4 regions of the Nocardiopsis sp. MT53 genome follow, and region 2 is predicted to be linked to each of the others. Evidence: riboswitches for the same ligand, from Rfam matches in the RefSeq annotation. Region 2 holds a riboswitch; each other region holds the start of a gene.
The links. A riboswitch is a leader RNA that binds a small molecule or an ion and turns the genes downstream of it on or off. The one in region 2 is predicted to bind thiamine pyrophosphate.
Positions count from the first base shown of each region.

Region 1: it holds a riboswitch for thiamine pyrophosphate, as region 2 does, so the genes downstream of both, thiO (glycine oxidase ThiO) here and K1J57_RS03660 (ECF transporter S component) in region 2, are expected to answer to the same signal.
Region 3: it holds a riboswitch for thiamine pyrophosphate, as region 2 does, so the genes downstream of both, thiD (bifunctional hydroxymethylpyrimidine kinase/phosphomethylpyrimidine kinase) here and K1J57_RS03660 (ECF transporter S component) in region 2, are expected to answer to the same signal.
Region 4: it holds a riboswitch for thiamine pyrophosphate, as region 2 does, so the genes downstream of both, thiC (phosphomethylpyrimidine synthase ThiC) here and K1J57_RS03660 (ECF transporter S component) in region 2, are expected to answer to the same signal.

Region 1 is NZ_CP080599.1:4,264,630-4,268,760, forward strand. Features, by position in the region: gene pknB (Stk1 family PASTA domain-containing Ser/Thr kinase) at 1-112, opposite strand, end outside; gene K1J57_RS19045 (thiazole synthase) at 632-1,390, opposite strand; gene thiS (sulfur carrier protein ThiS) at 1,405-1,620, opposite strand; gene thiO (glycine oxidase ThiO) at 1,626-2,816, opposite strand; TPP riboswitch at 2,850-2,959, opposite strand; gene K1J57_RS19060 (Rv2175c family DNA-binding protein) at 3,060-3,419, shown strand; gene thiE (thiamine phosphate synthase) at 3,496-4,131, shown strand, end outside.
Region 2 is NZ_CP080599.1:866,764-870,894, forward strand. Features, by position in the region: gene K1J57_RS03655 (ABC transporter ATP-binding protein) at 1-1,432, opposite strand, end outside; gene K1J57_RS03660 (ECF transporter S component) at 1,435-2,046, opposite strand; TPP riboswitch at 2,153-2,258, opposite strand; gene K1J57_RS03665 (transglycosylase domain-containing protein) at 2,416-4,131, opposite strand, start outside.
Region 3 is NZ_CP080599.1:405,079-409,209, reverse strand. Features, by position in the region: gene K1J57_RS01725 (sodium:alanine symporter family protein) at 1-731, shown strand, start outside; gene thiD (bifunctional hydroxymethylpyrimidine kinase/phosphomethylpyrimidine kinase) at 811-1,614, opposite strand; TPP riboswitch at 1,603-1,714, opposite strand; gene K1J57_RS01715 (DedA family protein) at 1,758-2,468, opposite strand; gene K1J57_RS01710 (acyl-CoA synthetase) at 2,894-4,131, opposite strand, start outside.
Region 4 is NZ_CP080599.1:3,464,672-3,468,802, reverse strand. Features, by position in the region: gene K1J57_RS15475 (class I SAM-dependent methyltransferase) at 1-585, shown strand, start outside; gene thiC (phosphomethylpyrimidine synthase ThiC) at 1,009-2,694, opposite strand; TPP riboswitch at 2,688-2,799, opposite strand; gene K1J57_RS15465 (SOS response-associated peptidase) at 2,928-3,785, opposite strand; gene K1J57_RS15460 (DUF3068 domain-containing protein) at 3,796-4,131, opposite strand, start outside.

The sequences.
Region 1 (4,131 bases), 3.4 Mb from region 2:
GGTCGTGGGCGACGTAGACGGTCGCCATCCCGCCTCCGGCGATCCTGGACTCTACGAAGTAGCGTTGGTCCAGAGTGGCGCCCACGAGCGGGTCGGAAGTCGTCATGTCCACGGCGGAGTAGTGTCCTTGCTGCGGGGAGCGCGGGCTGTCGCGGTCGGTGGCGCGTACCCGACACCGGGTGTCGAACCGACACGATAGCGGAAGCCCGTCCCGGGTCTGCCCCGCGGTTCACGGCCGCGCCGCCCCTGCTCCACGGGGGGTGGGACGCGCGGTCCTGGGTCGTCCTGGGGTGCGCCGGGCCCCGCTTCCGGGCGGTGCGCACCCCTCTTCACGGTAGGGGATGGGGGCAACGCCGCGGTGCCGCCGCACCGGCGGCCTTCCCGATGGCCACCGGTCAGTGCTCTGAACAGCGATGACGCCGTGTGCGGCCGGGTCGGTGCGGTGCGCTCCGGCCTGAGCCGGACCGCCGGTCGGTGACCGCGTCCCCCGTGTATCTTCGTCGCTCGCCGAGCGCATTCGGTTCCGGATCGCTCGCATGATCACGGAAGGGACCCGGTCCCCACGTGTTCGAGGTCTCTTCCGGCGGGCCCCGCCTCCGCCGGAGGCGGGGCCCGCGCGCCGGGGTTCCGCTCAGTCGGCGGCCGGGGAGGAGGCGCGGGCGTGCCGCCGCACGGGGATGCGCCCCGCCAGCCGGGCGGCGCGCCCGGCGCGGACCGCGTCGCGCATCGCCCGGGCCATGAGCACCGGGTCCTCGGCGCGGGTCACCGCGCTGGCCAGCAGCACCGCGTCGCAGCCCAGCTCCATGGCCAGGGCGGCGTCGCTGGCGGTGCCGATCCCGGCGTCCACGATCACGGGGACCCCGGCCTGCTCCACGATCAGCTCCAGGTTGTGCGGGTTGCGGATGCCCAGCCCCGAGCCGATCGGCGCGGCCAGCGGCATCACCGCCGCGCAGCCGACCTGCTCCAGCCGGCGGGCCAGCACCGGGTCGTCGTTGGTGTAGGGCAGCACGGTGAACCCCTCGTCCACCAGCCGCTCGGCGGCCTCCAGCAGCTCCACCGGGTCGGGCAGCAGCGTGTGCTCGTCCGCCACGACCTCCAGCTTCACCCAGTCGGTGTCCAGCGCCTCCCGGCCCAGCCGGGCGGTGCGCACCGCGTCGGCCGCGGTGAAGCACCCGGCGGTGTTGGGCAGCGGGCGGATCCCGTTGCGCTCCAGCACGTCCCAGACCGAGCCGCGGGCGCCCGGGGTGACCCGGCGCATGGCCACGGTGGTCAGCTCGGTGCCGGAGACGGTCAGGGCCTCCTCCAGGACCTCCAGCGAGGGCGCGCCGCCGGTGCCGGTGATGAGCCGGGACCCGAAGGAGACCCCGGCGATGACCAGGGGGTCGTCGATGTGCTCGGTCACGGTCAGCCCCCCTGGACGGCGGTGAGGACGTCGACGCGGTCGCCCGCGCCCAGCCGGGTCCCGGCCCAGGCGGCGCGGCGCACCACCTCGTCGTTGACGGCGACGGCGATGCCGCCGGGGATGGCGCCGCCGTCGGCGGCGGTCAGGTCGCGCACGATCTCCTCGACCGTGGTGGTGTCGGCGGCCTCGCGGCGGTCGCCGTTGACGATCAGCTCCACAACTCTCACTTCCACGTCGTCTCGCCTGCGCGGTCGGCGGCGAACCGCTCCGCGTACTCGGGCAGGGTCCCGGTGGCCAGGGCACGGGCCATGACCTCGCCGGTGACCGGGGTCAGCAGCACCCCGTGCCGGAAGTGCCCCCCGGCCAGGTGCAGGCCGGGGACCCGGGTGGGGCCCAGCAGGGGTTCGTTGTCCGGGGAGCCGGGGCGCAGGCCCACGCAGGTCTCGGTGACCTCCAGCTCGGTCACGCCGGGGACCAGCTCGCGGGCGTCCCGGAGCACCTGCCACAGCCCGCCCGCGGTCAGGGAGGTGTCGTAGCCCAGCTCCTCCTGGGTGGCGCCGATGACGATCTCGCCGTCGGCGCGCGGCACCAGGTAGACGGGGAAGCCCCGGACCAGGCCGCGCACCGTCCGCTCCACGAGGGGCGGCTCCCCGGCGGGCACCCGCGTGCGCAGCAGCTGCCCCTTGACCGGGCGCAGCGGCGGCACGACGGGCTCGGGCAGGTCGATCCGGTCGCTCCAGCACCCGGCGGCGACCACCACCTGGTCGGCGGGCAGCTCCCGGCCGTCGTCCAGGACCGCGCCCAGTCGGGCGCCCCCGGCGCCGGGCGAGCGCACGGCCGTGACACGCCCGCGGACCTCCGCGGCCCCGGCGCGCTCCCCGGCCACCGCCAGGGCGCGCAGCAGCAGGCGCGGGTCCACCGAGTGGTCCTGTGGGGCGAGCACGCCACCGCGCACCGCGGGGGCCAGCATCGGCTCCAGCCGCCGGCACTCCCGACCGCTCAGGCGCTCGGTCTCCACCCCCAGGCGCTTCTGGAGGTCGTGCAGGCGGTCCAGGACCGCCATGTCGTCGGCGTCGAAGCCGACCAGCAGTGTTCCGGTGGTGCGGTAGCCGACGCCGAGCCCGCTCGCGGCCTCCAGTTCGGCGACGAAGTCCGGGTACAGGGAGGCCGACCGGATGCCGAACTCCATGAGGGGCTCCTCGCCGAACACCGCCTCGGTGGCCGGCGTGAGCATGCCCGCCGCGACGGTGGACGCGGCCCGGGCGCCGGCCGGGTCGGTGACGGGGTCGGGTTCGACCAGGGTGACCCGGTGTCCGTCCTGTGCCGCCCGCCAGGCGGTCACGCGGCCGGCCAGGCCGCCGCCGACCACGACGACGCCGTGGCCGCCCTCCGGCCCCCCAGAGGTAGGACGAATCGTGTCGGGGCGCCGTTCGGTCTCAGGGGTGCGCACGGTGCTGCCTCCGCTCCCTTCGCCGGCATGATCCGGATCAGGTTCGTGCGGTCGGGGGCGGCAGCCCCCCTCTCAGCCGGGTCCACCCGGCTCCCGCGGGACGTCTGTGTTCGCCCCACATACTACGGCCCCCGGATCCGGGGGCCGGAGCCGGTGTCCGCGGCGTGCGTGGTGTCCGCGGGACCGGGCCTGTGGCAGATTGGTGGGGTGACATCTAGCGATACCAATCTCGACACCCTGGTCGGCGAGTGGCTGACCCTCAAGGAGGCGGCCGCGCCTCTGGGCGTGAGCCCGAACCGCATCAAGACGCTCATCCGCGAGAACCGGCTCATGGGCGTGGTCCGCGGCGGCGAACTCTCGATCCCGGCCGCCTTCGTCGACGGTGACGACCTCGTGAAGGGGCTGCCCGGTACCCTGGTCCTGCTCAGCGACGCGGGCTACTCCACGGAGGAGGCGCTGCGCTGGCTCTTCACACCGGACGACACGCTGCCCGGGACCCCGATCCAGGCGATGCGCGAGAACCGGGGCACCGAGGTGCGCCGCCGCGCCCAGAGCCTGGCCTTCTGACGCCCCTGCCGGGGTGGGCGCGCCCGCGTCGCCCGCCCCCTTGGGCCCGCCGGGGCCAGGGCCTAGGCTGGTGGGCGTGAGGACCAGCCACGGAACCAGCCTGCGCAAGCGCCTGGACGCATCCCTTCTGTACCTGTGCACCGACGCCCGCCGCGAGCGCGGCGATCTCGCCGAGTTCGCCGACGCCGCGCTGTCCGGGGGAGTGGACATCGTCCAGCTCCGGGACAAGGGCCTGGAGGCGCGCGAGGAGCTCGCGGCCCTGGAGGTGCTGCGGGAGGCGTGCGAACGCCACGGCGCCCTGCTCGCGGTCAACGACCGCGCCGACATCGCCCGCGCGGTGCGCGCCGACGTGCTCCACCTGGGGCAGCGCGACCTGCCGGTGCCCATGGCCCGCGACGTCATCGGGGCCGATCCGCTGATCGGGCGCTCCAACAACGACATCGACACCGCCCGGGCCTGTGCCGAGGAGCCGGGCAGCGACTACTTCTGCGTGGGCCCGGTCTGGGCCACGCCCACCAAGCCGGGCCGCCCGGCGGCCGGGACCGGACTGGTGGAGCGGGCGGCCGCCCTGGGCACCGACCGCCCCTGGTTCGCGATCGGCGGCATCGACCTCGACAACGTCGACCGGGTCCTGGACGCCGGCGCACGCCGGATCGTGGTGGTGCGCGCCGTCACCGAGGCCGAGGACCCGGCGGCCGCGGCCGCGGCCCTG
Region 2 (4,131 bases):
CCATGACGACGGCGCGGCCCTCGGCCCGCAGTCCGCCGAGCAGTTCCACCAGCTCGGTCCAGGTCCGGGTGTCCTGGCCGAAGGTGGGCTCGTCCAGGACCAGCACGTCGGGGGCGTGCGAAGGGCCGGAACTCAGCGCGGTGGCGACCGAAAGCCGCCGTTTCTCTCCCCCGGACAGCGTGTACGGGTGCACGTCGGCCAGCGCGGTCAGCCGCAGGCGCTCCAGCAGCTCGCCGACCCACGCCTCGGTCTCCGCCTCGCCCCTCCCGGCGCGCAGCGGGGCGAACCTCAGCTCGTCCCGGACGGTGCCGGTGACGAACTGGTCCTCGGCGTGCTGGAACACGGTGCCCACGTGCCGGGCCAGCCTGCGTGCCGGCCAGCGCGCCAGCGGCCGCCGGTCGGCGTCGGCCAGCGGGCCGTGCGGGAGGACGGCGCCGCGGTGGGGCCGGGACAGCCCGGCCAGCAGGGTGAGCAGCGTGGACTTGCCGGCGCCGTTGGGCCCGGTCAGCGCGGTGGCGGTCCCGGCCCGCACCGCGACGTCCACGTCCTCCAGGACCGTGCGCCGGGGCGGGACGCGCACGCCCAGCCCGGGCGGGGTGCGGGCGTCCACCCCGGCGGCCCGCAGCAGCACCGGGCCGCCGGGGGCGGCTGCCAGGGAGGGGTCGGGCTCGTGCCCGGGCACCCACACGCCCTGCGCGGCCAGCGCGGCGCCGTGGGCGGCGAACACCTCGCGCGGCGGGCCGTCGGCGGCCACGCCGCCCCCGGCCTCCAGCACGACCACCCGGTCCACCAGGTCCACGACCTCGGCGACCCGGTGCTCCACCAGCACCATCGTCGCGGAGGTCCGCTCCAGCAGGCGGGCGAGCACCCCGCGCACGAGGGCGGCCCCGTCCGGGTCGAGGTTGGCGGTGGGCTCGTCGAGCAGCAGCAGGCGCGGGCGCATCGCCATCGCCCCGGCGATGACCAGGCGCTGCTTCTCGCCGCCCGACAGCGCACCGGTGGGGTGGCGCGGACCGTAGGGGAAACCGACGGCCTCCAGCGCCTCGCCCACCCGCTCGCGGATCTCCTCCGGCGGCACGCCCAGGTTCTCCGGGCCGAAGGCGACGTCGTCCCCGGCCCGGGCCATGACGATCTGCGACTCGGGGTCCTGGGCGACCAGCCCGACCTCGGCCCGGCCGCGGCGGGCCCGCTCCCCGTCCACCAGGAGCAGGCCCTCCTCCTCTCCGCCGATGGCGCCGTCGTCGCCGGTGAGCCCGGCCAGGGCGTGCAGCAGGGTGGACTTGCCGGTGCCGGAGGCGCCGAGCAGCAGCACCCGTTCACCGGGCCCGACGGCCAGGTCGACGCCCCGCAGGGTGTACGCGTCGCGGCCCGCGTGCCGCCATCCCCAGCCGGAGAGCTCGACGCGGGCGCCCGGGCGTCCTCGGTCGGCCACGGTCAGCCCTTGGCCGAGGCGAAGGGGGCCAGCGCGCCGGAGCGGGCCAGGGCGGTGGTGAGCAGGCGCGCGCCGACCCCGGCGATGACCGCGGCGCTGATCACCACGATGACCCCGTAGATCACCTGGTAGTGCAGCGGCCAGGTGACGTTGTAGGCGATGTTGTCGCGGATCGCCGGGGAGATCCCGGCGACGGCGGCGGCCAGGACGGCGACGCCCATGCCCCAGCGGCGGTAGCCGAAGGCCAGGAAGACCAGCTCGGGCAGGATGCCCTGGAGGGTGCCGTCGAGGAGGACCATGACCCCCCACTGGGTTCCCAGGACCGCCGACACCGAGGCGGCGGCGATCGAGGTCAGCAGGGCGGCGCCGGGCCTGCGGATGATGAGCCCGCCCAGGACGCCGGAGATCAGCCACATGCCGTAGACGGCCGCCTGCCCGGGCGGGAACGCCGCGAACAGCGGGGTGGTGATGGACCAGACGATGTTCCAGAGCCAGAACACGACGCCGACGGCGACGCCCAGCACGGCGGCGACGACGATGTCGACGGTGCGCCAGCCGCGTGCCCGCGACCTGATGTCGGCCCAGGTGCCACCGGGGGTGGTGTCGGTGCCCATTCGATGTGTCCCTTCGTCGGTGTGACGAGGGGCGGATACGGCCAAGAGCGGCACCGGGGCACTGCGGCGCCGGAAGCGGACCTCCGGCGCGCGAGACGCGCCACCGGTGGCGGTTCCCACGACTTCCTTCGCCGGCATTACCCGGATCAGGTGTGTAAGGGTCTGCGGACTCTCCGCACTCTCAGCGCTCACGCGCTCCCCTGTCGGTTCGCCACCATTATGCGCCATATGCCGGAGAAGGCCAGTCCTGCGCCGTCCCGTCTCACCTCCCGGGACGCCGCGGGGGCCGGCCCCGAACCGGGACCGGCCCCCGTCCCCTCCCCGGGGACTGCTCCGGAGGGCCCTCCCGGGCCCCTCCGCGCCTTGCGGTCAGGCGTCCTCGTCGCCCTCCTCCTTCTTCTTGGGCGGGGCCGCCGACGGGTCGCCGAAGCGGGGCGGCGACGGGGCGAAGGACTCCGCGGGCAGGTCGGCCGCGGCGCGGTTCATCGTGGCCTGCCAGATCGGCCCCGGCAGCGTGCCGCCGTAGACGATCCCGTAGTACCGGCCGCCGATCCACACCCCCTGGAGCGGGTTCTGCTCACCGCCCCGGATGTCGCCGACCACCACGGCCGAGGCCAGGTTGGGCGTGTACCCGGCGAACCAGGCGTAGGCCGCGCTGTCGGTGGTGCCGGTCTTGCCCGCGGCCGGGCGGCCGATGCCCAGGCCGTTCGCGGTGCCGCCCTTGAAGGTCTGCTGGAGCAGGTGGTTGACGCCGTCGGCCACGTGGGTCGGCACCGCCCCCTCCTCGCAGTGCGAGCGCATCCGGATCTCGCGGAAGTCCTCGTCGCCCTCGCGGCCGACGGTCACGGAGGACACCGGGCGCGGCTCGCAGTACTCGCCCCGCGCGGCGAAGGTGGCGTAGGCGTTGGCGACGGTGAGCGGGGAGACCTCCTGGTCGCCCAGGGTGAAGGAGCTCCACACGCCCAGCGGCTCGCCGTCGGCGCGGTGGATGCCGGTCCGCTCGGCCATCTCGGCGGTCTCGCACAGCCCCACCCGCCGCTGGAGCTGGGCGAAGTAGGTGTTCACCGACCCCTTGGTCCCGCTGATCATGTTGTGCGAGCCCGCGTCGCTCTCGCCCGCGTTGTTCACCTTCCACGTGGACATCGTCCCGCCCTCGCAGTTGGCCATCCCGCTCACGGAGACGCTCTTGGGCGAGTCGAAGCTGGTCCCGTACTTCAGCCCCTTGTCGAGCGCCGCGGCCAGGGTGAACGCCTTGAACGTGGACCCCGCCTGGTACCCGTGCGAGCCGCCGTCCTCATGGTCGACGGCCAGGTTGATGGAGGTCGTCCCGACCTCCTCCTCGTCGAACCCGTACCGCATGTTCTGGGCCATCGCCCGGACCTTGCCGGTCCCGGGCTCCACCAGTACCTGCGCGGCGAACTTGGTGGTGTCCCCCGGGGGCACCCGGGAGTCGATGGCCTCCTGCGCGGCCGCCTGCATCCCCGAGTCCAGGGTGGTGCGCACGGTGATGCCGCCGCGCCCGAGCAGGAACTCGCGCTCCGCGGGGTCCTCGGCCAGCTCCTCGGAGTCCTGGAGCCAGCGCATCACGTAGTCGCAGAAGAACGGCTGATCGCTGTGGTAGCAGCTGCCGCCGCGCGGCGTGGGGTCCAGCCGCAGGTCGGCCCCGCGGTACCGGTCGGCCTCCCCCTCGGACAGGTGGCCGGTGGCGACCATGCGGTCGAGCACCAGGTCGCGCCGTTCGGCGGCGGCCTCGGGGTTGGCCAGCGGGTCGTAGTAGGAGGGGGCGCGCACCAGGCCCACGAGGGTCGCCGCCTGGCCGGGGTCCAGCCGGTCCGCGGTGGTCGAGAAGTAGCGGCGGGCCGCGATCTCGATGCCGTGGGCGCCGGAGCCGAAGTAGGCGAGGTTGAGGTAGCCCTCCATGATCTCGTCCTTGCTCAGGCGGTCCTCGACGTCGATGGCGTAGCGCAGCTCGACGAGCTTGCGGACCAGGGTCCGCTCGCTGGCGCGCCGCACCCCCTCCTCGTCGGTGGCCTGCTCGATGAGCAGGTTCTTGACGTACTGCTGGGTGATGGTCGAGCCGCCCTG
Region 3 (4,131 bases), 460 kb from region 2:
CCGTGCTCGCCGCCAACTGGGCGCAGCTCCTGCCCGCGCTCCAGCTCGTGGTCACCGACGCCTTCACCGGCACCGCGGCCGCCGGCGGCTTCGCCGGCTCCACCGTGCTGATCGCCATCCAGATGGGCTTCGCGCGCGGCATCTTCTCCAACGAGTCGGGCCTGGGCACCGGCGGCATCGCCGCCGCCGCGGCCAAGACCCGGCAGCCGGTCCGCCAGGCCATGGTCTCCATGACCCAGACCTTCATCGACACCATCATCGTGGTCACCATGACCTGCATGGTCATCATCACCACCGGTGTCTGGCAGGGCGAGAACGCCGAGGACGGCTCCCTGCTCACCAGCCAGGCGATGACGCAGGGCCTGGAGGCCATCAGCCCGTCCCTGGCCCCCGCGGGCGCGGTGGTCGTGGCGATCTCCGTCGCGGTGTTCGCCTTCACGACCCTGCTCGGCTGGTCCTACTACGGCGACCGGTGCATCGAGTTCCTGGTGGGCCGGCGCTTCGTGCTGCCCTACCGGCTCCTGTTCATCGTCGTCGTGTTCGTCGGCTCCGTGGCCAGCCTGGACTCGGTGTGGCTGTTCAGCGACATCGCCAACGGCCTGATGGCGCTGCCCAACCTGGTGGGCCTGCTGGTGCTGTCGCCGCTCGTGGTGGCGGAGACCAGGAAGTTCTTCGCCCACCCGGACTGGAAGAACCCCGACGCCCTGATGGACGACGTCGTCAAGGGCTAGCCGCCACGGCACGCCGTGGAACGGGAAAAGGGGGACCGGCCGCTCGGGCCGGTCCCCCTCTCGCGTTCCCGTGCCCGGGTCACCACCAGGCGTGGAAGTGGTGGACGGGGCCCTGGCCGCCGCCCGCGTCGATCTCGTCGGCGCGGCGCAGGGCCTCGGTCAGGTAGGCCTTGGCGTCGGCCACGGCGGAGGCCGCGTCCGGGCGCTGCGGCAGCAGCGCCGCGATGGACGACGACAGGGTGCAGCCGGTGCCGTGGGTGTTGCGGGTGTCCACGCGGGGCGCGGAGAACTCCCGGTGCTCTCCGTCCCGGGACACCAGGACGTCCACGCTCTCCCCGCCCTCCAGGTGGCCGCCCTTGAGCAGCACCCGGCGCGGGCCCAGCTCCAGCAGGCGGCGGGCCTGGGCGCGCATCCCCTCCAGGTCCGTCGCCTCGTCCTCCTCCAGCAGGTCGGCGGCCTCGGGCAGGTTGGGGGTGATCAGGTCGGCGCGGGGCAGCAGCGCGGTGCGCAGCGCCTTGGTGGCCGAGGCCTCCAGCAGCCGGTCGCCGCTCTTGGCCACCATCACCGGGTCGACCACGACGTTGGGCAGCCCGTGCCGCCCGATCGCCTCGGCGACGGCCTCGGTGATCTCGGCGGTGCCGAGCATCCCGACCTTGACCGCGTGCACGGTCGCGTCGGAGAAGAGGGTGTCCATCTGGCGGACCACGAAGTCGGCGGGGACGGGGTGGACCCCGGTGACGCCCCGGGTGGACTGCGCGGTGAGCGCGGCGATCACGCTCATCCCGAACGTCCCGTGGGCGGAGAAGGCCTTGAGGTCGGCCTGGATCCCGGCGCCCCCGCTGGGGTCGCTGCCGGCGATGGACACGATGTTGTACGCGCTCATGGGCGTTCCTTCGCTAGTGCTAACTAGGGCAGGTTCGACGGGTGTGCTCTCAGCCGGGGCGCGGCCGGTCGGCCGCGCCCCGGCACCCCGCGCCGTGCGGACCCGGGAGGGTCCTTCGGTTGAGGATGCCGCCGGTGGGGCGGTCAGGCGGTGGGCGTGTTCTGCGCCCCGCGCGCCCGGACGATCTTGAGGACCCGGACCACCACGAACCACAGCAGCAGCAGGGCGATGACGACCAGCACGATGTTGCTGATCAGGCCGCTCCACTGGACCAGGATGGGCTTGATGGCCGGGCCGAAGACGAAGCCCAGGCCGATCCAGATGGTGTTCCACACGGCCGAGCCGATGACGGTGTAGAGGGAGAACTTCAGCAGCGGCATCCGCTCGATGCCGGCCGGGACGGAGATGAAGCTGCGGACCAGGGGCACGCACCGGCCCAGCAGGACGGCCATGCCGCCGAAGCGCTCGAAGAACTTCTCGGCCTTGTGGAAGTCGCCGATCTCCAGCAGCGGGGTCTTCTCGACCAGCCACATGGTGCGTTCGCGGCCCAGCAGCGCGCCGATCGCGTAGAAGCCCCAGGCGCCGACGAGGCAGCCGATGGTGGCCCACAGGATGGCGAGCCAGACGTTCATCTGGCCGTCGTAGGCGAGGAAGCCCGCGCCGGGCAGGACGGCCTCACTGGGCATCGGGGGGAAGAAGGTCTCGATGAACAGGGCCACGCCCACACCGGGCTCGCCCAGGGTCACCATGAGGTTCAGGACCCACCCGATGAACCCCTCGTACTCGTGGACGATCTCCTCCTCGACCGACGTGTTCATGGCCAGGGCCGACATCGTCCACAGATTCGCTGGCATCCGGGTTCCTCTTCTTCTTCGTGCTTTGCGGGCGGGTCTGGGGGAGGGGAAGGACTCCGCCGGTTCTGGGGAGGGGTGCGGACCGCTCTCACGCGGCCGGCAGGGGTGCCCGGTCCGTCACGGGTCCTTCGTCTGCTCGTGCGGGCGGGGTGGGACGGTCTCCCCGCTCAGGGGCGTCCTCGGCCTGCCTTCTCCTAAGGTACAAGCGGAAACGGTCGCTGTGGGCGGCCGCGGGGACGGGGTGCGGATTCCCCCACCCCGTGCCATCGGGGGCACCGGGGGAGGGAAGGGGCGGGGCGAACAGGCGTTTTGTCATCCACTGTTCGATTTTTCGGTCGTGCAGGGACGCCGCCGCTCAGAAGCCGAAAAAGAAGGAGTCCCACAGCACAGTGCTGCGGGACCCCGCATGGCCGGTTCCGGCCCCCTCAGACGCCTCCCCGGACCACCGACGACGCCCACCGGTAGTCCTGCTTGCCGACCGCGGTGCGCCGCACCCGGTCCACGAAGTGCACGGTCCGGGGCACCTTGAACCCGGCCAGCCGCACCCGGCAGAACGCCAGCAGGCCCGGCTCGTCCGGCGCCGCGCCCGCGGCCAGCGACACCAGCGCGGTGACGCGCTGCCCCAGCAGCTCGTCCGGGGCGGGCACCACGATGGCGTCCTCCACCGACGGGTGGGCCTTGAGCGCCGCCTCGACCTCCTCGGGGTACACCTTCTCGCCCGCCGTGTTGATGACGACGCTGCCGCGTCCCAGCAGCACGATCGACCCGTCGGCGGCCCGGGTGCCGAAGTCGCCCGACAGCGCCCAGCGGCGCCCCTCCGCATCGGTGGGGAACGTGCGCGCCGTGGCGATCGGGTCGTTGTAGTACCCCAGCGGGATCCGGCCGGTCCGCGCGATGCGGCCGACCGCCGCCGACCCCGGCGGCACCGGGCGCAGGTGCTCGTCCAGCACGGCGATGCTGCCGCCCATGGTGAAGCTGCGGCCGTCCCGGGAGCCGGTCAGCGGCTCCGCGCCGCCCTCGGCGTCCTGTCCGCCGGTCGCCGAACCGCACACCCCGGTCTCCGAGCCCCCGTAGGAGTCGGCCAGGGCGATGTCCTCGCGCCAGGCGCGCCACAGGCCGCGCACCGGCGGGGTCAGCGGTGTCCCGCCCGAGCGCACCGCGGACAGGTCCGGGCACAGGCCGGGCTCGGTGAGCAGGTGCCGGGCCAGCGGGCGGGCCATCGCGTCGCCCACCACCTGGAGCGTGTGCACGCCCTCCCGGTGGGCCAGCGCCACCACCCTCTCGGCGCGGAAGCTGCGGTCGGTGGACAGCACCACGCGCTTGCCGCACAGCAGCATGCTCAGCGCGTTCCACTGCCCGGCGGCGTGCATCAGCGGCCCCAGCACCAGCATGCGCTGGGGGAAGCAGGCGCGGGCGCGTTCGGCCACGTCGCGGGGGGAGCGGGCGCGCGGGGCGCCGGGGGAGCGGCGCTCGATCGCCGCCCGGAAGATGTCGGCCTGCCGCCACAGGACGCCCTTGGGGTAGCCGGTGGTGCCGCCGGTGTACAGCAGGTAGTGGTCCGAGCCCGAGGTGGGCGGCAGCGCCCGGTCCAGCGGGGCCCCGGCCAGCGCGTCCTCGTAGCCCACGGCCCCGGGGAAGGCGGCGCGCACGGCCTCGCGGGCCG
Region 4 (4,131 bases), 2.6 Mb from region 2:
TCCGCGGACTCTGCGGTGCGCAGGCCGCTGCGCCTGGTCAACGGACGCGCCGCGGTGCCCCGCCCGGCCCGCCGCGGGCGGCTGCGCCAGATCGTGGGGGACGCGGCGTTCCCGCGCTTCCTGGCCGCCGAGAGCTTCGACGGGGTGATCGCCGACAACCGGGTGCTGTCCCGGCAGCTGGCCACCGAGGAGTCGGTGGCCGAGATCGCCCGGGTGCTGCGGCCCGGCGGCCGGGTCCTGCTGTGCGTCGACTCGGTGGTGCTGGGCATGGCCCTGCTCGCCGAGCAGGACTGCTGGCCCGAGCTGAGCCACGCGCCCAGCGCCGACGTCCTGCTGGTGCCCTGGCCCGACGGGTCCATCACCCGCTGCTTCACCGCCGAGCAGCTCACCGACACCCTCACCGAGGCGGGCCTGGAACTGGAGTGGATCAAGCCCCGCACGGTGCTGTCGGCGTCCACGGTGGAGATGATGCTGGCCCGCGACCCGCGTTCGATGAACCGGCTGGTCGAGATGGAGCTGCGCGCCACCGAGTCCGACGACTACGTCGGCGTCCACCTCGTCGCCGCGGCCCGCAAGCCCCTCTAGCGCCCGCTCCCCGAACGCTCCCGAGCGTTCCGGCGCTCGCGCCGGATGCCGGGAGCGGTCGCGGGGCGATCTCTCACAGGAGGGTCGGCGCGGCGAGAGGCGGTCTCGCGGCCGCGACCCGGAACGACCCGCCGAACACGCCCTGGCGCCCGCTCCCCGAACGCTCCCCTGGGCCGTGGGGGCTCCGGGGGCCCGGAGGAGGCGCCCAAGGGAAGAGGCCCGGAGGAGGCGTCCACGGGAAAGCGCGGCGTGGGCCGTCCGTCGGGGCCGGCGGTCGACGAGGACCTGGACGCAGCACCGAAGGCTCCGACCCTCGAGGGCCGTCGGCGGCACGGCCGCGCCGAGCGGGGAGGGGGCCGGCGGCGGTGCCGCCGGCCCGTTCAGGGACGCCCGGTGCGCGTCCGGGCCGTCAGGGCCCCGGGGTCACCCGGACCGTTCGGTGAGGGGCAGGTACACCCGCCCGCCCTGCTCCCCGAACTCGGCGGACTTGTCGGCCATCCCCCGCTGGATGGCCTCGACCGTGTCCAGCCCGTTCTCCGCCGCGTAGCGGCGCACGTCCTGCGTGATCTTCATCGAGCAGAACTTGGGCCCGCACATGGAGCAGAAGTGCGCGGTCTTGGCCGGCTCGGCGGGCAGCGTCTCGTCGTGGTACGCCGTCGCCGTCTCCGGGTCCAGCGACAGGTGGAACTGGTCCTTCCACCGGAACTCGAACCGCGCCCTGGACAGCTCGTCGTCCCACTCCTGCGCCCGCGGGTGCCCCTTGGCCAGGTCGGCGGCGTGGGCGGCGAGCTTGTAGGTGATGACGCCGGTCTTGACGTCGTCGCGGTCCGGCAGCCCCAGGTGCTCCTTGGGGGTGACGTAGCAGAGCATCGCGGTGCCGTACCACCCGATCTGGGCGGCGCCGATCGCCGAGGTGATGTGGTCGTAGCCCGGCGCGATGTCGGTGGTCAGGGGGCCGAGGGTGTAGAACGGCGCCTCACCGCACAGCTCCTCCTCCAGCCGCACGTTCTCCGCGATCCTGTGCATGGGCACGTGCCCGGGGCCCTCGATCATCACCTGCACGTCGTGGGCGCGGGCGATGTGGGTGAGCTCGCCCAGGGTGCGCAGCTCCGCGAACTGGGCCTCGTCGTTGGCGTCGGCGATGGAGCCGGGCCGCAGCCCGTCGCCGAGCGAGAACGTGACGTCGTACTCCCGGAGGATCTCGCACAGCTCCTCGAAGTGGGTGTACAGGAAGCTCTCCCGGTGGTGGGCCAGGCACCAGGCGGCCATGATGGAGCCGCCGCGCGAGACGATGCCGGTGACCCGGCGGGCGGTGAGCGGCACGTACCGCAGCAGGACGCCCGCGTGCACGGTCATGTAGTCCACGCCCTGCTCGCACTGCTCGATCACCGTGTCGCGGTAGACCTCCCAGGACAGCCGGGCCGGGTCCCCGTCGACCTTCTCCAGCGCCTGGTAGATGGGGACGGTGCCGACCGGCACGGGCGAGTTGCGCAGGATGCGCTCGCGGGTCTCGTGGATGCGCTTGCCGGTGGACAGGTCCATGATCGTGTCGGCGCCCCAGCGGGTGGCCCACACCATCTTCTCGACCTCCTCCTCCACCGAGGAGGTGACGGCCGAGTTGCCGATGTTGGCGTTGATCTTGACCAGGAAGTTCTTACCGATGACCATCGGCTCGGACTCGGGGTGGCGGCGGTTGGCGGGGATGACCGCCCGGCCCACCGCCACCTCGGAACGGACGAACTCGGGGTCCAGGCCCTCGCGCTCGGCCACGAACCTCATCTCGGGGGTGATGGTCCCGGCCTTGGCGTGGGCGAGCTGGGTGTCGGCCCCGTTGACGGGGGTGCGGGAGCGGATCCACTCCCCGCGCAGGGCGGGCAGCCCGGCGCGGACGTCGATGTGTGCGGTGTCGTCGGTGTAGGGGCCGGAGGTGTCGTACAGGTCGAAATGGCCGCCGTCGGTGAGTCCCACCCGGCGCCCGGGGATCCGGAGGGTGAAGCCCTCGGGGGTCTCGATGTCCCGGTAGACCTTGGATGATCCCATGATGGGACCAGTGGTCACCCGGTGCTCCCCGGTGGTGGGACCGGTGTCACGGCTCTGCGAAGCCGTCATGGCATGCCTCCCTACGTCGGAATTACCCGAACAGGTTCTGCGGTCGGCGACACCGTTGAGCCGCCCTCTCAGCCCGCCATGGCGCGAGCTCCCGCGTTGCGTTATCCCGTTGTGGGGCACGGTCGGACCGTGCCCGGGCGCGCCCGCGTTCACGGGCGGCCCCGGACACTGTACACAGGGACACCCCGGTCCCGTCCAGGGGTGCAGAGAGCCCCGGAGGCGGACCCCGGGGGTCAGAAGAGGGTGTCCGGCTCCGGCCCCGACCCGGCCGCCAGCGGCGTGAGCAGGTCGGGGCGGTTGTTCTTGATGGTGTTGACGTCGGTGGACACCTCGTCCGCGACGAGCCGGTCCGCCGGGGTGTCGGCCATGATGTGCATCAGCTCGTCGGGCCCGGTGCCCGGGTCCAGCCACGCCGCCCAGTCCTGCCGGGGCACGATGACGGGCATCCGCTCGTGGATGTGCGCGAGCGCGGGGGCGGCCTCGGTGGTGATGACGGCGCAGCTCCACACCCAGCCCGCCGGGTCCTCCTCGGGGGCCTCGGGGTCGCGCCAGCGCTCGAAGATCCCGGCCATCGCCAGCGGCTCGCCGCCGCCGGGGTAGTGGACGGAGTAGGGCTTCTTGTCCGCCTTGGCCTTGCGCTTCTTGTGGTCGGGGTCGGTGGCGGGCGAGGTGCTGGCCTGGACCGTGCCGTCCCTGCCGACGAGCTGCCACTCGTAGTAGGCGTCGGCGGGCAGCAGGCAGCGGCGGCGCCGGAACGCCGTGCGGAACGCGGGCTTGTCGGCGACGGTCTCGCTGCGCGCGTTGATCATCCGGTAGCCGATGTTGCGGTCCTTGGCCCAGGAGGGGATCAGCCCCCAGCGCAGGGTGTGCAGGGAGCGCGGCCCGGGCTCGGCCTCCTCCCCGCCCTGCGGGGGCGGGCCGAGGACGGCGTACACCGGGCGGCCGGGCGAGATGTTGTAGTCCGGCTCCAGCTCCTCCAGCGGCGGCCAGGCGCGGGTGTCCACGTCCTCGCCGGGCAGGGACTCCTCCGGGAGGCCGAAGTCGAGCCGGAGCTGCTGCACGTTCCTGGACTGGGCATAACGACCGCACATGCGTCCGATCCTACGCCGACGGCACCCGCTTCCCATCCGTGACATCCGAATCCGCGGGCGCTCCCGCCCCCTCCGCGCCCCCGCGGCCGTCGCGGCCCGCGTCCCGGGAGCGGTCGCGCAGGGCGATCGCGCCCCCGGCGACCAGCAGCAGGCCGCCGGCCGGGCCCAGGGCCCAGGGCGCCCACGAGTCCAGGGAGCGCAGCAGCAGGGAGCGCACCCGGGCCTGCTCGGCGCGGCCCGCGATCTGGTTCTCCCGCAGGCCCAGTTCCGCGTAGAGCAGGTGCGCCTCGCCGGAGGCGTTCTGCGGGCGCAGCGTCTCCAGCCGCGCCTCGTGGGCGTTGACGAC